Regions from separate parts of the Comamonas sp. DB36 genome, predicted to be linked through region 3. Evidence: predicted binding sites of a transcription regulator. Region 3 holds the regulator's gene; each other region holds the start of a gene.
What was found. The regulator sigma-54, encoded in region 3, starts transcription at its own class of promoters, with help from an activator protein. The targets are predictions, from matches to a motif close to TGGCANGNAANCTGCTTT.

Region 1: a site for sigma-54 is predicted at 3,290-3,307, ahead of ACSVDO_RS05780 (isopenicillin N synthase family dioxygenase). Genes of this name have one in related genera too.
Region 2: a site for sigma-54 is predicted at 2,856-2,873, ahead of ACSVDO_RS20400 (pilin). Genes of this name have one in related genera too.
Region 4: a site for sigma-54 is predicted at 1,594-1,611, ahead of ACSVDO_RS12565 (CmpA/NrtA family ABC transporter substrate-binding protein). Genes of this name have one in related genera too.

What each region holds. Positions count from the first base shown of each region.
Region 1 is NZ_CP196631.1:1,212,148-1,217,188, reverse strand. It holds gene ACSVDO_RS05795 (PaaI family thioesterase) at 1-411, opposite strand, end outside; gene ACSVDO_RS05790 (MarR family winged helix-turn-helix transcriptional regulator) at 474-911, shown strand; gene ACSVDO_RS05785 (alkene reductase) at 973-2,076, shown strand; gene ACSVDO_RS05780 (isopenicillin N synthase family dioxygenase) at 2,117-3,109, opposite strand; gene ACSVDO_RS05775 (nucleoside deaminase) at 3,380-3,907, shown strand; gene ACSVDO_RS05770 (TetR/AcrR family transcriptional regulator) at 3,949-4,605, shown strand; gene ACSVDO_RS05765 (2Fe-2S iron-sulfur cluster-binding protein) at 4,723-5,025, shown strand; gene ACSVDO_RS05760 (NAD(P)H-dependent oxidoreductase) at 5,035-5,041, shown strand, end outside.
Region 2 is NZ_CP196631.1:4,354,651-4,359,691, forward strand. It holds gene sucC (ADP-forming succinate--CoA ligase subunit beta) at 1-27, shown strand, start outside; gene sucD (succinate--CoA ligase subunit alpha) at 48-941, shown strand; gene ACSVDO_RS20390 (PP2C family protein-serine/threonine phosphatase) at 1,246-1,986, shown strand; gene ACSVDO_RS20395 (FHA domain-containing protein) at 2,100-2,696, shown strand; gene ACSVDO_RS20400 (pilin) at 2,909-3,505, shown strand; gene moaC (cyclic pyranopterin monophosphate synthase MoaC) at 3,589-4,071, opposite strand; gene ACSVDO_RS20410 (M48 family metalloprotease) at 4,195-5,041, shown strand, end outside.
Region 3 is NZ_CP196631.1:4,237,842-4,242,882, forward strand. It holds gene ACSVDO_RS19845 (THUMP domain-containing class I SAM-dependent RNA methyltransferase) at 1-1,083, opposite strand, end outside; gene ACSVDO_RS19850 (RNA polymerase factor sigma-54) at 1,155-2,726, opposite strand; gene lptB (LPS export ABC transporter ATP-binding protein) at 2,770-3,531, opposite strand; gene lptA (lipopolysaccharide transport periplasmic protein LptA) at 3,542-4,162, opposite strand; gene ACSVDO_RS19865 (thiol:disulfide interchange protein DsbA/DsbL) at 4,327-4,977, opposite strand; gene ACSVDO_RS19870 (SPOR domain-containing protein) at 5,034-5,041, opposite strand, start outside.
Region 4 is NZ_CP196631.1:2,733,270-2,738,310, reverse strand. It holds gene ntrB (nitrate ABC transporter permease) at 1-153, opposite strand, end outside; gene ACSVDO_RS12565 (CmpA/NrtA family ABC transporter substrate-binding protein) at 193-1,437, opposite strand; gene ACSVDO_RS12560 (ANTAR domain-containing response regulator) at 1,712-2,338, opposite strand; gene ACSVDO_RS12555 (M20 family metallopeptidase) at 2,532-3,959, opposite strand; gene ACSVDO_RS12550 (tripartite tricarboxylate transporter substrate-binding protein) at 3,986-4,996, opposite strand.

The DNA of each region.
Region 1 (5,041 bases), 1.5 Mb from region 3:
GCCTTCGGCGCGCACCAGCGGCACGCTGTCGTTCAAGGCACGCACCATGTTGACCTTGAGCTCCAGCGTGGTGAAGCCCTTGCCCGCGGGCAGCAGCGTGTGCACGGCGCAGCCCACGGCCGAGTCCAGCAGCGTGGCAAACCAGCCGCCATGCACGCTGCCCAGCGGGTTGTAATGCTTGCGCTGCGGCCGGCCCTGGAACACCGCGACGCCGGGCTCCATGTGGATGGGAATGAAGTCGAGCGTGAGGCCTATGGGCGCGGGCGGGATATCGCCGGCGAAGATCGCGGCAAACAGCTCCATTCCCGTGAGTCCGGCCAGCGATGCGGGCGCGCCGGCATCGACGTTCAGGCGCGAGCGCACTTCGATTTCCTGCGCCGTCCAGCGCGCAACAACAGGGTCCATTACCATCTCCATCACATGCTCCTTGTCAAATCATTGTATATACAAACATTGCAAGTACAATATAGCAGATGAACACTCCAAAAGGCTGCACCAATCTGAAGCTGCGCCAGCTGACCCGGCTGGTCACGCGCCATTACGACCACTACACCGCAGCGGCCGGGCTCAAGACGACGCAGTACTCGCTGCTGTCGCATGTGGAGAAGCTCGGGCCCATACGCCCCGGCGATCTGGCGCGCAGCATGCAGATGGATGCCTCCACGCTCACGCGCAACATGCAGCCCCTGGTCGCCCAGGGCTGGCTGCGCATCGGGGCGGGAGAAGACGCGCGCAGCCGCCTGGTGGAAATCACCGACGCCGGCCGCGCCAAGCGCGTCGAAGGCCAGCGCGCCTGGAAGCTCGCGCAGCTCGCACTGAATGAACGCCTGGGCGTGGAGCGCGTCGCCGCGCTGCACGAACTGCTCGATGACGGCATCGCCTGTTTCGACGACGACGCCGCCGCGCAATAAACACTCCCTACCCTTTGCGGCGGCGCGCAGCCGCCTGTTTACCTACCCCAAGGAAAGAAGCATGTCCGACAGCCGTTTGTTCCAGCCCTATTCCCTCGGTGCGCTGACGCTCGCCAACCGCATCGTGCTCGCGCCGCTGACGCGCAACCGCGCGGGCGCGGGTTTCGTTCCCAGCGATCTCGCCGCCACCTACTACAGCCAGCGCGCCTCCGCGGGCCTGCTGATCTCCGAAGCCTCGCAGATCTCGCAGCAGGGCCAGGGCTACCAGGACACGCCCGGCATCTACACGCCCGCGCAGATCGCGGGCTGGCGCAAGGTCACCGATGCGGTGCACGCCAAGGGCGGCCACATCTTCCTGCAGCTGTGGCATGTGGGGCGCATCTCGCATGTCGACCTGCAGGCCGGCGGCGCCGCGCCCGTGGCCCCATCGGCGATACGCGCCCAAGGCAAGACCTTTGTCAACAACCGCTTCGAGGAAGTCTCAGCGCCGCGCGCGCTCGAGCTGCGCGAACTGCCGGGCATAGTCAACGATTTCCGCCATGCCGCGGCCAACGCCATTGCCGCGGGCTTTGACGGCGTCGAGATCCATGGCGCCAACGGCTATCTGCTTGACCAGTTCGCCAAGGACGGCGCCAACCAGCGCACCGATGCCTATGGCGGCTCGATCGAGAACCGCGCGCGCCTGATGCTCGAAGTCGCGGCCGCCGTCGTGGGCGAGATCGGCGCCAAGCGCACGGGCATTCGCATCTCGCCGGTGTCGCCGGCCAACGGCATCAGCTGCAGCGAGCCCCAAGCGCAGTTCGACCATATCGTCGACGGCCTGGACGCGCTGGACCTGGTCTACCTGCATGTGGTCGAAGGCGCGACCGGCGGGCCGCGCGATGTCGCAGCGTTCGACTACGCGAGCCTGCGCAAGCGTTTTCGCAACACCTACATGGCCAACAACGGCTATGACCTCGAACTGGCTTCCAAGCGCCTGGCCGAAGACAAGGCCGACCTGTTTGCGTTCGGCCGGCCGTTCATCGCCAACCCCGATCTGGTCGAACGCCTGCAGTCCGGCGCGCCGCTGGCCGCGCTCGATCCCAAGACGCTTTATGGCGGCGGCGCGCAAGGCTACACCGACTACCCGACGCTGGCCGAAGCCGGCGCCGTCGCCGTCGCCTGACAACGCGCCGCGCGATGAAAGGCGCGCGCTCGCGCGCCTTTCAGTACGCCTTGAAGTTCGCCGCCACGCGCTGGTTCAGGTAGTCGCCCGCGGCAATCGGCGGGTACTTGCGGCCCGGGCCTTCGATGATGGCATCGCGGTTGGCCTGGGCGAAGAACGCCATGCTGTAGCGCGGGCCCATGTATTCGCCGGGCAGCGGGTTCTTCACGCGGTGGAAGTTCGACGGCAGCTGGTCGTCGCTCCAGCGCATCAGCATGTCGCCGATATTGCAGGTGATGGCTTTTTCATCGGGCTGCACCGAAGTCCACTCCTGGCTGTCCATTTCCTTGCCCGGGCAGACCTGCAGCCCGCCCTGGCCCTGGCGCTGGAACAGCAGGCTCAGGCAGTCGAAGTCGGTGTGCGCGCCGGCGCGCCACAGGCCCAGATTGGCCTGCTGCTCGGGCGGCGTGGCGAAGTAATGCAGCAGGCGCAGGGTGCTCTGGTAGCTGGCTTGCGCCGGGTCATGCGCGCGCAGGAAGAAGCCGTCGTCAAAGCCCAGCTTCCAGGCAAAGCACGACAGCACCTGCATTGCCACCTGCCAGCATTGGCCTTCGAACGCCAGCATGGTGGCCTGGAAGCCCGCCAGCTCCTCCTCGCTGGGCCACAGGCCCTGCATGTGCGGGCGCGTGATCTGGTAGGACTCCTTCTGGTCGGGCGTTCCCGTCGACGGCCGCACCTGGGCGCGGCTTTCCCAGCCGACGTTGAGCGCCTTCTTCAAAGGGTATTGGGCCTTGACGGCATCGGGCAGCGCGAAGAAGCGCTCGGTCATGGCAAACGCGTGGTGCACGTCGTCCAGCGCGATGCCGTGGTTCACGACCTGGAAGAAGCCGACATCGACGGCGGCGTCCCAGAGTTGCTCGGCAATCTCGCGCTTGCGCGCGGCGAAGTCGGAAAGATCGATGCGGCGGATTTCGCGGCGGCTGCTTTCCGAGCCCAGCGCGCCCATGCGCGTTTCCTTCTGCAGCTCGGTCAGGTCGTAGGTGGCGGTGGTCATGCGGTTCTCCAGAAGATGGAAGTCAAACAAAAGTCTTCCCGCTCCCGGCTTCAGCCAGCCGGACAGGCGCGCGCGCCATCCGGCTTTTCCTGAAGCCAGGACATGCAGGCTTCAGGAGCAATTTCCGGCTGGCCAGGCCCCATGGACCGCACAGTGAACGCTTCTACTCCTGGCAAAAGCCAAGCAAGAAGGGTGCCTGCCTGGCATGCAAAGTGCATGGCGCAGACCGCCGCAGCCCTGCCTGCGCTTTTCTCAACGCCGGAGACCGCCATGCCCGCACTCATGTTTGCCAGCCCTGATTTTCTTGAAGAACCCACGCCCGTAGGCGACACCGACGGCCGCTATCTGCGCCAGGCCATTGCCTTGTCGGCCACGGCGCGCGCGCGCGGCAACCGGCCGTTTGGCGCGGTGGTCGTCGATGCCGACGGCAAGCTGCTGGCCGAAGCCTATTGCAATACCACCGAGACCGGCGACTGCACGGGCCATGCCGAGACCAATGCCGTGCGCCAGCTGAGCCCGCGCGTGGCGCGCGACGTGCTGGCCCAGGCCACGCTGTATTCTTCGGCCGAGCCCTGCGTGATGTGCGCGGGCGCGATCTTCTGGTCGGGCATAGGCCGGGTGGTGTTCGGCATCGATGCCGTGCGCCTGCGCGTGTTTCGCGGCGAGCATGCCGAGCAGCGCGACGCCGAGCTGTCCTGCCGCGACGTGTTCGCGGCCTCGCCGCACGAGATCGAGTGCCTGGGCCCGACGATGATAGAGGAAGCCAGCGTTCCCCATATCGGCTTCTGGAAAGCCTGATGCAGGCAGAATCGGCAGCGTTGCTCTCCACCGGCCTGCCCATGATAGAACCCGAAGACAGCGCGCCCGCCGGCGCGCTCACCAGCCGCGCCAAGCAAGGGCGTGAACGCATCCTGGGCGCGATCCGCGAGGCGGCCATTGCCGAGTTCAGCCGCCACGGCTTCAAGGGCGCCTCGACCAAGGCCATTGCCGAGCGCGCGGGCCTGACCAAGCCCCAGCTGCACTATTACATCAGCAGCAAGGAAGAGCTTTACGAGGAGCTGCTGTATTCGGTGCTCAATGGCTGGTCCAGCGCCTTTGTGTTCGATATCGACAGTGACGACCCGAAAACCGTGCTCAGCGGCTATGTGCGCAAGAAGCTCGACTACGCGCTCGACAACCCGGGGCTGTCGCGCATCTTCACGTCCGAGGTGCTGGGCGGCGGGCGCAACCTGGGCAAGTACTGGCCCGTGGCCGTGAAGTCCACGCAGCAGAAGGTCGAACTGATCAACCGCTGGATTGCCGAAGGCCGCATGCGCGCGCTCGATCCCACGGTGCTGCTGATGCAGATCTGGGGAATGACACAGCACTACGCCGACTACGGCGTGCAGGTGCACATCATGCTGGGCGTCGCGCCCGACGCCGCCATTGACCGCGAACCCATCATGCGCGAGCTCACCACTTTTGTGCTGCTGGGCTGCGGGCTCGCACCAGAATAAGCACGGCCTGCACGTTCGCGGGCACCCGGGTCGCGCTGCCGCCCCGCTCAGAGAGGGCAGCAGGCTGGCACAGCATTTGCAATAGTTTGACCGTTCGATCAAATCAAATGGTCAAAAATGCAAATCACCGCCCCTGCCCCTTTGTCCTGCGCCAGCGAACACGTTTTTGAACTGGTGCTGGCGCGCAGCCAGTTGCGCCTGAGCGTAGCGCCCGGCGAAAGCATGGCCGACGTGCTGCAGCTCGCCGGCATCGCCATCGACACGCTGTGCGAGCAAGGCGTGTGCGGCACCTGCGTCACGCGCTGGCTCGATGGCGCGCCCGAGCACCGCGACAGCTGCCTGAGCGCCGAGGAGCAGCGCACCCATGTCGCGGTCTGCTGCGCGCGCAGCCACGGCCCGGCGCTGACGCTCGATCTCTGAGGAGCGGCGATGCGCG
Region 2 (5,041 bases), 120 kb from region 3:
ACCAAGATTGTCGAAGCCGTCAAGTAATAGACCCTGGAGAGAGCAACATGTCGATCTATATCAACAAAGACACCAAAGTCATCACCCAGGGCATCACCGGCAAGACAGGCCAGTTCCACACTGAAAAGTGCCAGGAATACGCGAACGGCAAGAATGCCTTCGTCGCGGGCGTGAACCCCAAGAAGGCCGGCGAGTCGATCTTCAACATCCCAATCTACGGTTCCGTCAAGGAAGCCGCTCACCAGACCGGCGCAACCGTGTCGGTGATCTACGTGCCGCCCGCTGGCGCTGCTGCCGCGATCTGGGAAGCCGTCGAAGCCGACCTGGACCTGGCAATCTGCATCACCGAAGGCATTCCAGTCCGTGACATGCTCGAAGTGCGCAACCGCATGAAGGCCAAGGAAGCTGCCGGCGGCAAGAAGACCCTGCTGCTGGGCCCCAACTGCCCCGGTCTGATCACGCCCGACGAGATCAAGATCGGCATCATGCCCGGTCACATCCACAAGAAGGGCCGCATCGGCGTGGTCTCGCGCTCCGGCACGCTGACCTATGAAGCCGTGGCACAACTGACCGAACTGGGCATTGGCCAGTCGTCGGCTGTCGGCATCGGTGGCGACCCGATCAACGGTCTCAAGCACATCGACGTGATGAAGGCCTTCAACGACGATCCGGACACCGACGCCGTGATCATGATCGGTGAAATCGGCGGACCCGATGAAGCCGAAGCCGCCATGTGGTGCAAGGCCAATATGAAGAAGCCTATCGTCGGCTTCATCGCCGGTGTCACCGCCCCTCCGGGCAAGCGCATGGGCCACGCCGGCGCGCTGATCTCCGGTGGTGCCGACACGGCCGACGCCAAGCTCGCCATCATGGAAGAGTGCGGCTTCACGATCACCCGCAACCCGTCGGAAATGGCGCGTCTGCTCAAGGGCCTGATCTGATCTTCAAGGCTTGATGCCGCCTGGGGCCGCGCTCTTGCAGCGCAGTCCGCAGGACAAGGGATGGATGCTTTTCGCACCGTGATGGCGCGCAGGGCACCATCCTTTTTTCATGGGCACGCGCTACCATGGGCCCCCAAAAGTCAAAGGGTCATTGCCTCCCCCGGGACAATCGCCGGGTTCGCACCACTCCGATGCGTCCGCCCCGGCCCTTCCAACCCATCTGCCTGTGCTCCTGCGCTTTTGCCGCCCCTCTCCGCCACGACCGCAGTGGCGCTACGCATTTGCGCAGCGCACCGACCCGGGCATGGTGCGTCCGAACAACGAAGATGCCGTGCATATCGAGGTGGACACCGTCTGGTCCGTGGCGGTGCTTGCCGACGGCATGGGCGGATATCGCGCCGGAGAAGTCGCCAGCGCGCTCGCGGTGCAGTGCATCACGCAGTCGCTGCAGCACAGCGCGCTCAAGTCGGCGAAAAAAAGCCAGCCGCCGCGCATGGCAGTGGTGCGCCGCGCGCTCGAGCATTGCGTGCAGGCCGCGAACATATCCGTGCGCGCGCATGCGCGCGAACATGCCGATTGCCAGGGCATGGGGGCCACCGTGGTCGCGGCGGTATTCGTGCAGGACCGCCTGGTCCTGGCCCACCTCGGCGACTCGCGCGCCTATCTGTGGCGCGGCGAGACGCTGACGCAGCTCACCAGCGATCATTCCTGGCTGCAGGAACAGATAGACGCCGGCCAGATCAGCGCCGACGCCGCAGCGCAGTCCGGCCTGGGCCATCTGGTCACGCGCGCGCTCGGGGTCGCCGAATGTGCGCGGCCCACGCTGCACGAGCAGATGCTCGAAGCCGGCGACCGCATCCTGCTGTGCTCCGACGGCCTCAGCGACCTGCTGACCGCAGGCGAGATCGCAGCGCTGCTGGCCACGCCCGAGCCGCTGGCCCGGCAAGCGGAGCAATTGATAGCGCGCGCCAACGCGCTCGGTGGTCATGACAACATCAGCGTCATTCTTGCGAGCGTCGAGCCCGCGCCCGCGCCCGCGCGCTGACCGCGCTTCGCGTCCCGCCGCGCGGCCGGCCATGCCCCGCAAAACCCTCTAAACTTCCCCGTTGCCTGCCTTCACTCAAGGCGGCGCGCCCATCACCCGCAGGAGTCCCGTGCATGCCCAGCCTGGTCATTTCAATTGACGGAACCATCATCAAGGAAGTCGCGCTGACCAAGGAGCGCACCACGCTCGGGCGGCGGCCTTACAACGACATCGTGATCAGCAATCTGGCCGTCAGCGGCGAGCATGCGCTGCTGCATTGCGTGGACGGCCGCGTCACCATCGAAGACCTGCACAGCACCAACGGCACTTATGTGAACCAGCAGCGCATCACGCGCCAGGAACTGCAGCATGACGATCAGCTGCATATCGGCCAGTACCAGCTGAGCCTGCAGTTCACCCCCGAGGAATATGCGGCCTGGGCCGCGACCGCGGCTGCGGCCCAGCCCGCCTGCCTGCGCATTGAAGGCGATGCCGCACGCGAAGTGGCGCTGGTCAAGCCCGTGACCACCCTGGGCAAGCCCGGCGTGGCCGTGGCCGCGATCACGCGCAAGGCCACGGGCTTCACGGTCGCGCGCACCGAAGGCACGGACGGCAGCCTGCGCCTCAACGGCCTGGCCGTGGGCTCCGAGCCCCGGCCGCTGCAGCATGACGACCTGATCGAACTGGCGGGCACGCGGCTGCACTTCATCCTGCTACACCCCGCCACCTGAGGCCCTGCGCTGGGTCAAGAGTGACATCTTTTGGCACGATACCCACAGCCATGACAACTTTGTCATACGACCGCGGCAAACTTGTCAGAAAATGTTGGAATGTCGCTGGACTTGCAAGCAAAACTTGCCTGCGCAGAGGACAGATCACCGAACGCGCATTGGCACAACAATTGCTGATGTGGGTTACCTAATTTTTTACTCAGGAGCTTTACATGAAGCGTTCTATCCAGCAAGGTTTTACCTTGATCGAACTGATGATCGTTGTGGCGATCATTGGTATTTTGGCGGCCGTGGCACTGCCGGCGTATCAGACCTACATGCAAAAAGCACGCTTCTCTGAAGTCGTGCTGCAAGGTTCGGCCTGCCGCGCTGATGTTTCGGCGAAATACCAGACATCCATGGACCCCCTCAGCGCGACCAATCCAGGCCCAGGCGGCTGGGGATGTGAGATTCCTGCAGTGACTGGTGAAACGGTTGCCGGAAAATACGTGACTGAAGTCGCTACCAACGCCGCAGGCGCTGCGCGTCTGGAAATCGTGGTGGCGGCAAATAGCGCAGCCGAAAAGGATCTTGGCCTTCCCGCCGCAACGCACTACCTGTATTTCGTTCCTTTGACGAAGGACGGTGCAGAAATTACTACTGCTTTGCTGACAGCAACAGGAGCTAATAACCTTGCGGGCAAGCAGATCGGCGGCATGAAGTGCATGGCCGCAAGCGACGCAGCTGCTCAACTTAAGAAACTGCTTCCAGGCAGCTGCTCTGTCGCAACCGCTGCAATTGCAGGCGGAACGACTTTCTCCGCGCAATAAACGCTTTTGCTGCCGATTTACACCCATTTGGGTTAACCACCCGATGGCTACAACGGTCTGCCGAATTTCGGCAGACCGTTTTTTTATGACTGTGTCACCCAACTTCCCGACTTCCCCCCGTGCTTCTCCAGCACGCGCACGCCGGAGATGGTCATTCGCCGGTCCGCGGCCTTGCACATGTCGTAGATCGTCAGCAGCGCGATCTGCACCGCCGTCAGCGCTTCCATTTCAACGCCCGTAGGCCCCACGGTTTCCACCGTGGCGCGGCATTCGACGGCATTGTCGGCCTCAATCAATTCAAAATCGACAGCCACGCGCGTCAGCGCCAAGGGATGGCATAGCGGAATCAAATCACTGGTCTTTTTCGCGGCCATGATGCCCGCGATGCGCGCAATGCCCAGCACGTCGCCTTTCTTTGCGCTGCCCGAGGCGATCAGGGCCAGCGTTGCGGGCAGCATGATGATTCGGCCTTCGGCAATCGCTATGCGGTGGGTCGCGGCCTTTGCGGCGACATCGACCATATGGGCCTGGCCCTGGGCGTCGAAATGGGTGAGCGGAGAAGTCATGGTGCTGGGGTCGGGCAGCGCGCGGGGCGCCGTCCGACGGAACGTTAAGTCAATCAAGGCATCATAGTGGGGTGTGCCACAGCCACCGCCGAACCCCTCGGCGATGCCCCCAGGTTGCAAACAATGCTTTTTTCCCGACAAAAACCCTTGCGCATGCTGCTCGCGCTGGCCATCACCGGCGCCACGCTGCTGCCTCCGCCACTCGCGGCCCAGCTGCAGCTGCCCACGCTGGGCGACGGCGCGAGCATCACCACCAGCGACGAGCGGCGCATGGGCGACCGCATCATCCGCTCGCTGTACCGCGACCCCGACTATCTCGAGGATGCGCCGCTGCAGGAATATGTCGAAGGCATATGGAAGCCGCTGCTGGCCGCGGCGCGCGCGCGCGGCGAGCTGTCGCCCGAGCTCGATGAGCGCTTTGCCTGGCAGATCCTGCTGGGCCGCGACAGGTCGGTGAATGCGTTCGCGCTGCCCGGCGGCTATTTTGGCGTGCACCTGGGGCTGATCGGCGTGGTCGGCACGCGCGACGAACTGGCCTCGGTGCTGGCCCATGAACTGAGCCATGTGAGCCAGCGGCATATCGCCCGCATGATCGCCGGCCAAAGCCGGCATACGCCGCTGATGATCGCCTCGATGATCCTGGGCGCGCTGGCCGCGTCTAAGAGCCCCGACGCGGCCCAGGCGCTGATGATAGGCGGCCAGGCGGCCATGGTGCAGAACCAGCTCAATTTCTCGCGCGACATGGAGCGCGAAGCCGACCGCATGGGCTACGGCCTGATGGCGCCCGCGGGGTTTTCGGCCCAGGGCATGGTCGGCATGTTCGACAAGCTGCAGCAGGCCAACCGGCTCAACGACAACGGCAGCTGGCCCTATCTGCGCAGCCACCCGCTGACCAGCGAACGCATTTCTGACATGCAGTCGCGGCTGCCCGCGGGCCAGCCGCAGACCCAGCCCGCGCCATCGCTGGAGC
Region 3 (5,041 bases):
CTTCTTCCAGTGCGAGGCGAGTTCATTGAAGAACTCGACGCCGTCCTCGGTCTGCGCGGTCTCGCGGCCCACCTGCTCCACCTGGCCCATGCGCTCGGCCGCATTGCGGCCCGCGGTGCCGGCCGCGGCGATACGCTCGCCGTAAGGCGGGTTCAGCACCATCACGCCGGGCTGCTCGCTGGGCGGCATGCGCTGCAGCGCATCACCGCCGCGCAGATTCACGGCCCGGGCCACGCCCGCGCGCTCGGCATTGCGTTCGGCGAAATCGACCATGCGGTGCGAGACGTCGGAGCCATAGATGCCCACCGGGCTTTCGCAGATCGCGTCTTCGGCCTGGCGCACGATGGCTTCCCAGACATGGGGCTGGAACGGCACGAGCTTCTCGAACGCAAAGCGGCGCTGGATGCCCGGAGGAATCCTGCAGGCGATCTGCGCGGCCTCGATCACCACCGTGCCGCTGCCGCAGCAGGGGTCGTACAGCGGCTGCGGATTGTCGCCATGCGGGTCCCAGCCGGTGGCGGCAATCATTGCCGCGGCCAGCGTTTCCTTGAGCGGGGCATCGCCCTTGTCTTCGCGCCAGCCGCGCTTGAACAGCGCTTCGCCCGAAGTGTCCATGTAGATGGTTGCCTCGTCCGTGGTCAAGTGCAGGTGCACGCGCACGTCGGGATAACGGGTCTCGACGTCGGGGCGCACGCCGGTCTTGGCGCGGAAGCGGTCGGCGATCGCGTCCTTGACGCGCAGCGCGGCGAAATTCAGGCTGGTCAGCGGGCTGTGCTGGGACGTGACTTCGATCTTGAAGCTCTGGCGCGGAGTGAACCAGATTTCCCAGGCCACTTCGCTGGCCGCGCGGTACAGGTCGTTCTCGTTGCGGTACTGCGAGGTCGACAACTGCACCAGCACGCGCTGCGCGAGCCGGCTGTGCAGGTTGAGCAGCAGCGCATCGCGCCACGAGGCGCGCAGCATCACGCCGCCGCGGCCGACGAGCAGGTCGTGTCCCGTGAGCCCCGTGATACGGTGGGCCTCATCGGCCAGATAGTCCTCAACGCCGGCGGCGCAGGGCAAAAACAGTTGCAGTTGATTCATAGCAGGGGGGCAAGGATACGCGTTTGCCGTGAAGTGCGAACATTCGAGGTCATGTTGCCAGACCCTGGGCGCTACAGCGACTTGCGCAGATTGGCCGGCGCGATCTTCAGCACGTCGCGGTATTTGGCCACGGTGCGGCGCGCGCACTCGATGCCCTGCTCCTTGAGCATGTCGGCCAGCTGGCTGTCCGACAGCGGCTTGAGCGGGTTCTCGGCCGCGACGAACTGCTTGATCAGCGCGCGCACCGCAGTGCTCGACGCATTGCCGCCGGTCTCGGTGCCCAGGCCCGAGCCGAAGAAATACTTGAGTTCATAGGTGCCCATGGGCGTCGACATGTACTTGGCCGTGGTCACGCGGCTGATCGTCGACTCGTGCAGGCCCAGTTCATCGGCGATGTCGCGCAGCACCAGCGGGCGCATCGCGAGTTCGCCATGGGTGAAGAAGTTCTTCTGCCGCTGCACGATGGCCTGCGACACGCGCAGGATGGTGTCGAAGCGCTGCTGAATGTTCTTGATGAACCAGCGCGCCTCCTGCAGCCGCTGCTGCAGTCCCGCATGCCCTTCGCTGCCCTTGTGGCCGCGCAAGGCGTTGGCATAGATGTCGTGCACGCGCAGCCGCGGCATCACGTCGGGGTTGAGCTGCACGCTGAACTGCGGCTGGCCGTCGCCGCTGCTGCGCGCCATCTTGCGCACCAGCACGTCGGGCACGACCAGATTGCGCTCCACGTCGGCAAAGCGCCGGCCGGGCCGGGGCTCCAGCCGCGCGATCAGGGCCATGGCCGCGCGAATGCGTTCGTCGCTCGCGCCGCAGGCCTGCATCAGCCGGCGCACATCGCGCCGGGCCAGCAGGTCCATGGGCTGCTCGCAGATGCGCAGCGCGGTCTGCACGGTCGCGGCGTCGGTGTGTTCGTCATCGCGCGCCGCCAGGTGCTTGAGCTGCAGCGTGAGGCATTCGGCCAGGTTGCGCGCGCCCACGCCCACGGGTTCGAGCGACTGCAGCAGGCGCAGCGCCACGGTGAAATGGTGGACCAGCTCTTCCTGCTCCTCGAGCGCGTCGGGCCCGGCCAGGCCCGCGGCGAGTTCCTCGAGCGGGTCCTCGAGATAGCCATGTTCGTTGAGCGATTCGATCATGAAGCGCAGCGCCGCGCGATCGACATCGCCCAGGCGCAGCGACAGCGCCTGGCGGTGCAGGAAATCGGTCAGCGACTCATGTCCATGTGCCAGATCCTGGGCTTCGGTGTCGTCGTCGCCGCTGCGCGCGCGCGCTTCGCCGCCCCATTCGCTGTCGTCGGGCGCCAGATCGGCGCTGCCGTCGCCTTCCCAATCGGGTGCGGCATCGGCCGCGGCCGTGACTTCGCTGCCGTCGGTTTCGCTGCTGCTGGATTTCTCGCTGGTCGACGCAGTCGATGCGTAGGCGTCGTCGGCATAGTCGTCGCGCTGCGCGGGCACATCGGATTGCGCCAGGCCGAACTCCTCGCGCTCGGCTTCCTCGGTGGTGCGTTCCAGGAACGGATTGTCGTCGAGCATGTGCTCGACTTCCTGGCTCAGCTCCAGCGTCGAGAGCTGCAGCAGCCAGATCGATTGCTGCAGCTGGGGCGTGAGTGCGAGATGCTGCGATACACGTAGAGACAGACCCGGCTTCAACAGCATTCCCCCTCAGACCGACACAAGCTCATGCACATGGCCATCACATCCGGAAGTGCTCGCCGAGGTAGACCCGGCGTACATCGGCGTTTTCCACGATCTCCGCAGGCGTGCCCTGCGCCAGCACATGGCCGTCGCTGATGATGAAGGCGTGATCGCAGATGCCCAGCGTTTCGCGCACGTTGTGATCGGTGATCAGTACACCGATGCCGCGCGCCTTGAGAAAGCCGATGATGCGCTGGATCTCGATCACGGCAATGGGATCGATACCGGCAAAAGGCTCGTCCAGCAGAATGAAGCGCGGCTGGGTCGCCAGCGCACGCGCGATCTCGACGCGCCGGCGTTCGCCGCCCGACAGCGCCAGCGCAGGCGATTCGCGCAGATGGTCAACGCGCAGCTCCTGCAGCAGCGCCAGCAGGCGGCGCTCGATTTCGTCGCGCGTCAGCGGCTTGCCGTCATCGTCGCGCTGCAGTTCGAGCACCGCGCGCACATTGTCTTCGACACTGAGCTTGCGAAAGATCGACGCCTCCTGCGGCAGATACGACAGCCCAAGGCGAGAGCGCTGGTGGATGGGCATGTTGCCCACCGCCTGGCCGTCGATGAAGATGTCGCCGGCATCGCAGCGCACCAGGCCCACGATCATGTAGAACGACGTGGTCTTGCCCGCGCCATTGGGTCCCAGCAGGCCCACGACTTCGCCTTTTTGCACCGCCAGCGAGACGTCCTTGACGACCTTGCGGCTGCCATAGGATTTGGCCAGGTGCTTGACTTCAAGGCGGCTGGATTCGGGCGGGGTTGGGTTCACGGAGCGCGGCTCATTTCTTCGGTTCGATGGTCATGCTGGGACGCAGGTTGGCGGCCGGCGCGGCAGGCGGGGCCGGCGGCTGCTCCTTGGGCGCGAGCACGGCGCGCACCCGCCCTCCCGAAGCCGTGCTGCCGCCGCCTGGCGCACGGGCCTGGCCGTCGACGGTGAACACATCGGTGAGGTTGTTGTAGACGATGACCGCGCCCGTGATCTCGTCGCTCAGCGCCGTGCCGCGGTAGCGGCGCAGTTCGCCGCGGCGTATCAGCTTGACGTTGTCGACCTTGCCGTCGTACTCGATGACTTCGGCCTCGCCTTCGACATACTCATCGGGCTGACCCGGCAAGGTGTCGCGCTTTTGCCGGAAAAACGCGCGCTTGCCCGGTGCCGCGATCACGGTGCCGAACTGATAGCCCTCGGCATCCTGGCGCACGTCGAGCTGCGCGCCGCGCAGCACGATAGTGCCCTTGGTCATCACCACGTTGCCGGTGAAGACACTGGTCTGCTTGAGTTCATCGTGGCGCAGTGCATCGGCCTCGATGTTCATGGGCTTGTTGCGGTCGGCCTTTTCGGCCTGCACCGTGCCGCAGACAAGGGCTGAAAGCAATAGGAGGGGGAGTAGGCGTTTTTTCATGGAGGGCACGAATCTTGCGACCATTGTAGGGCGTGTCACCCATTAATTCGCCACGCCCTGACATGAACCAGGGGATGAAAGGCCGGACAGCCGCAGGCCCGAGCGAAGCGCGCACACAAAAAAGCCCGCGCAAGGCGGGCTGGTGCGGCATGTGCCGGGCGCTATCAGCCCTTGCGGCTCACGGCGATCAGGTGATCGGTCACGCGCAGCACATTGGCCATGTTGCCGGCCATCGTGCCATCGGTGTAGAAGCGCCCGGCCACGCCGATCGAAGGCACGCCTTCGACGTTGTAGTCCTGCTGCAGCTGGGTCGCCTTGCGCACCTGGTTGGACACGGTGAACGAGTTGTAGGCTTCCTTGAACTTGTTCACATCCACGCCCTGCTTGCCGACCCAGGCAAAGATGTCGTCATCCTTGGCCAGGCGGTTGCGCTCGACGTGGATTGCCTGGAACACCTTGGTGTGGACTTCATCGAGCTTGCCCATGGCGAGCAGCGCGTAGTACAGCTTTTGCTGGGGAACGAAGCTGGCATTGAAGCCCACGGGCACGCGCTGCACCACCACATCGGCGGGCGCCGCCGACTTCCAGGCCGCGAACGCCGGCTCGAAAGCATGGCAATGCGGGCAGCTGTACCAGAAGAACTCGATCACCTCGACCTTGCCGGCGCCGGCGGTGGTCGCCACGGGCTTGGACAGCTTGGCGTAATCCTTGCCTTCCTTGAACGCGGCCTGGGCCAGAGCAGGCGTGGCGACAAAGGAAAAAGCGGAAGCGGAAGCTGCCGCAGCGGCAGCCAGAGAAAACTCACGGCGTTTCATGAAACAACACTCCTTGTTCGGTTCTGATAGGTCAGAGGGCGGGCGCGCTAAAAAGTTCAGCGCT
Region 4 (5,041 bases), 1.5 Mb from region 3:
CGGCCGGGCGCCGGCCGGTCTTGCGGCCACGGCATGGGCCGCATGTCCGGCCGCGGGCAGTGCAATTTCCGCCACGGGTTCGGCGCTCTCGTGCGGGCGGGCGTGGGGCGCGCCCAGCGCCGCGGCGCTGGGCGACAAAGTATGTGTGTTCATCGTGCTTCTTCCGTTGAAACCGGGGGCCGGGCGCTGGCGTCAGGCCTTGATCTTGAAACTGTCGGCGTACTTCTGCGGCTGCGTGCCGTCCCAGACCACGCCATCGATCAGCTTGCTGCTGCGCATCTCGCTCTTGGGCAGCGGCGTCTTGGAGGCCGTGGCCGCCTCCTTGTAGAGGGCGGTGCGGTTGATGGCCTTGGCCACGCCCAGGTAGTCGGGATGGTCCTTGAGCAGGCCCCAGCGCTTGTGCTGGGTGAGGAACCACATGCCGTCAGACAGGTAGGGGAAGTTCACAGCGCCCTCGTTGTAGAACTTCATGTGGTTGGGATCGTCCCAGGTCTTGCCCATGCCGTCCTGGTAGCGCCCCAGGATGCGCTGGTTGATCGCGTCGACGCTGGTGTTCACATAGGACTTGGCGGCAATGGTCTCGGCCATCTGGTTCTTGTTGGCCAGGCTGGCATCGATCCAGCGGCCGGCTTCCAGAATGGCGGCGGTGACGGCGCGCGCGGTGTTGGGGTACTTGTCGGCGAACTCGGCCGTCGTGCCCAGCACCTTCTCGGGGTGGTCCTTCCAGATTTCTTGGGTGGTGGCGGCCGTGACGCCTATGCCATCCATGATCGCGCGGTGGTTCCAGGGCTCGCCCACGCAAAAGCCGTCCATGTTGCCGACGCGCATGTTGGCCACCATCTGCGGCGGCGGCACGGTGATGACCTTGGCATCCTTCATGGGGTTGATGCCGTTGGCCGCGAGCCAGTAGTAGAGCCACATGGCATGCGTGCCCGTGGGGAAGGTCTGGGCAAAGGTGTATTCGCGCTTCTCGCTGGCCATCAGCTTGGCCAGGCCCGCGCCGTTCACGGCACCCTTGTCGGCGAGCTTCTTGGCCAGCGTGATCGCCTGGCCGTTGTTGTTCAGGTTCATCAGCACGGCCATGTCCTTCTTGGGGCCGCCCAGCCCCAAGTGCACGCCGTAGACCAGACCGTAGAGCACATGGGCGCAGTCGAGTTCGCCGTTGACCAGCTTGTCGCGTACCCCGGCCCAGCTCGCTTCCTTGGTGGGAATGATCTTGATGCCGTATTTCTTGTCTATGCCCAGCACCGAAGCCATCACCACGCTGGCGCAATCCGTGAGCGGAATAAAGCCTATCTTGACTTCCTTTTTCTCCGGTGCATCGGAGCCCTGGGCATGGACCAGCGCGCGCAGGGCAGGGGAGATGCCGGCGGCACCCACGGCGGCGGCTTGGAGAACGGTGCGGCGCGGAAGTCCGGTTTTCATCAGGTCGGGCATATGCAGTCTCGGCAAAAAGTGGCGAAAAAAAAGGCGCCCGCATCCTGCGCGCAAGCCATGGGCTGTACGTGCAGTGATGGGGACGCCTTTGTCCGGTGACGGGCAATCAGTCGTTGATTGCCTGTCGGTGGGGTCTTCGTTGACCTTGTTTCTTTCTAAGCAGCTTCCGTGCCAGCTGAGCTTTTACTGTTTTCCCAAGGAAGCGGCGCGAATCGCCGGTGGCCGGGGCCTGGGCCGCGCGCCATTTCTGTGCGCCTGCGCTGAATCGGGGCATTCAGCCCAGAAGTTCGGCCGCGTCTATCATGCGCTGGGCGATCTGCACCATCTTGATGCCCTTGTCCATCGCGAGCTTGCGCAGCCGGTCGTAGGCCTGCTTTTCGCTCAGCGCCTGGCGCTCCATCAGAATGCCCTTGGCGCGGTCAATGGTCTTGCGGTCCTTGAGCTCGTCGCGCGCATCCTGCAGCTCGGCGCGCAGCGACTGCTCATGCTTGAAGCGCGCCATCGCCACCTGCAGGATGGGGCGTATGCGCTGCGGCGCCAGGCCTTCGACGATATAGGCACACACCCCCGCGGCCACGGCGTCGCGCACATGGGTGGTGTCGGGGTCGTTGGTGAACAGCACGATGGGGCGGCGCTCGTCGCGCGTGGCCATGACCACATGTTCGAGCGCGTCGCGGGCTTCGCTTTCGGTGTCGACGATGATCAGATCGGGGCGCAGCTGGGCAATGCGCTCGCTGAGAAATACATCGGCGGGCAGCGTGGCAACGATGTCATATTGCGCTTCGAGCAGCCCCACGCGCAGCGAGCGCGAGCGTTCGAGCTGCAGGCGCACATGCTCTTCCTGCTCGTCCAGCAGGGCCAGATCCGGAACAATGACCACGATGCGCAGGGGATGGCTCATGCAATGACACAAGCAAGAAAAGTGCCATTTTGTGCCGAAACAGGTCCCGCACAGGCACTCTAAGCTGTACGTTCATGGTTCGACGGGGCCGCGGGATCAACGGGGAAACCGTTCATGGTGAGCCTGTCGAACCATGAACGTCCTGTCCTCAAAATGGCGGCCCGGTGACAACAGCAGTGCGAAAGGCGTGCTCCTACTTGCGCAAAAACGGCAGCGGCACATCCGCCGGTATCGGGCAGGCATAGGGCTGGCCCTGGCGGCGCTCGAGCAGCTCGGCCTTGGCCGCGGCAATCAGCGCCGGGTTGGCAATCAGTTCCACCGCGGTCGCGGTCAGCACCTTGGCCGCATGCACCATGCCCGCGTGCGCCAGGCCCGACTGGCCTTGCGAGACCATCTGCCAGGAGTGCAGCGGCGTGCCGAACGCATAGCAGGCGACCCAGGCCTGCACCGTGGGCGTGATCCAGCTGACATCGGCCACATCGGTGGAGCCAAACATGGTCTCCTGCGCCTTGGGGTCATAGGGCGCCAGGCCTTCGAACACCGCCGGCACCTTGCCGCGCAGCACCGCGGCCAGCGGGCGGCTCACCGAGTCGAGGTCGTTCGGGTCCAGCGTGGCCTGGAAGTCGCTGGCACGCTTTTGCTCGCGCTCATCGAGCTGCAGCTGGCCCAGCGCCTGCATCTGCGCGTACATCACCTGGCTGAGCGTGGTGTTCTGCAGCAGGTTGGAGCAGGCCTTGTCGAACACGATCTCCAGGCGGCAATCCGTCATCAGCGCCGCGCCGCGCGCGACGTTCTTCACGCGCTCGTAGAGTTCGGCGGCCTCGTGGTTGCGGCCGGCGCGAATCAGGTAGAGCACTTCGGCGCGCGCCTGCACCACATTGGGCGACATGCCGCCCGAATCGGTGACCGCGTAGTGCACGCGCGCGTCCGAAGGCATGTGTTCGCGCAGGTAGTTGACGCCCACGTTCATCAGCTCGACGGCGTCCAGCGCGCTGCGTCCCAGGTGCGGCGAATGCGCGGCATGAGAGGCCTTGCCGTGGAAGATGAACTTGGCCTGGATGTTGGCCAGCGTGTTCTGGCTGAACACCGCCGTGAAGCTCGCGGGGTGCCAAGTGAGCGCGACGTCGACATCATCGAACACGCCCGCGCGCGCCATGAAGGTCTTGCCTGAGCCCCCTTCCTCGGCGGGGCAGCCGTAGTAGCGGATGCGCGCCTTCTGGCCGCTGGCCTGCAGATGGGCCTGGAGCGCGATGGCCGCGAAATGCGCCGAGGTGCCCAGCAGATGGTGGCCGCAGCCGTGGCCCGCCAGGCCCGGGCTGTCGACCGAGGGCGTGCAGACCAGCGCGCCGCTTTGCTGGTTCAGGCCCGACAGCGCGTCGTATTCGCCGAGGAACGCAATGGCCGGGCCCGCGTCGCCCCATTCGGCCACGAAGGCCGTGGGAATGCCGGCGACATTGCGCGTGATGCGAAAGCCCGCGCTGGCCAGCGCATCGATGTGCAGCTGGGCCGACGACATCTCGGCGTAGCGCAGCTCGGCCAGCGACCAGATCTGGTCGGCGAGCGCGGTCATGCGCGGGGTCTCGCGCGTGAAGAAATCCTGCAGTTGGTGGATTGCGGTCATGTGCGTTGTCTCCTGGCGCTGCGGTGTCATTCGGGCTGGATTCCGGCCTTGTCGAGCTGGGCCTTGTTGCGCTGGATGTCGGCCGCGATCTGCGCGGGGAACTTGCTCTGGTCCATTTCGGTGGCCTGCGCGCCCAGCGCCTGCAGGCGCTTTTGCACGTCGGGCAGGTGGGCGGCCTTCACCGCCGCATCCTGCAGCTTCTTCACCGTGGCCGCGGGCGTGTTCTTGGGCACGACGATGCCGAACCAGCTGATGCCCAGCGCGTTCAGGTCGTCGTAGCCCAGTTCCTTGAACGTCGGCACGTTGGGCAGATCGGGCGAGCGCGCCGTCGCCGACAGCGCGACCGGAATCAGTTTGCCGCCCTTGATCTGCGGCAGCGCCGAAGGCAGCTGATCGGTCATGACCTGCACCTGGCCGGCAAGCGCGTCATTGAGCGCCGGGCCGTTGCCGCGGTAGGGCACGATCTGGATGTCGGTCTTCATGGTGTCGTTGAACGCCGCCAGCATCAGATGGCCCAGCGTGCCCACGCCCGGCACGCCGGCGCTGAAGGCACCGGGCTGGGCGCGGATCTTGGCCAGGAAGTCGGGGAAATTGTTCACGCCCATCTTGGGGTGGGCCATCCACACCGAAGGCATGGTCACGAGGTTGGCGACGGGCAGCAGCTTGGCTCCCAGACCCTGGGCGCGGGTGTAGAGCAGCGGGTTGATGGTCATGGTGCTGACGGTGGCCATGCCCACGGTGTAGCCATCGGCCGGCGCCTGGGCCACGGCTTCGGTGCCAATGAGCCCGCCCGCGCCGCCGCGGTTGTCGACGACCACGGGCTGGCCCAGCGTGCTGCGCATGCCTTCGGCCAGCACGCGCGCCACGATATCGGTGGAGCCGCCCGCCGCGAACGGCACGATCAGCTTGATGGGCTTGCTCGGATAGTTGTCGGCCGCCTGTGCGCCCAGCGGCAGCGCAGCGCACAGCGTGCTCAAGGTGACGGCGCCCAGGCATTGCAGCGACAGGCGTTGGGTGGGGCGGGACAGGGCGCTCATGGAACTTTCCTTTGGACGGGCGAAACGCGGCAACATGCACAACCG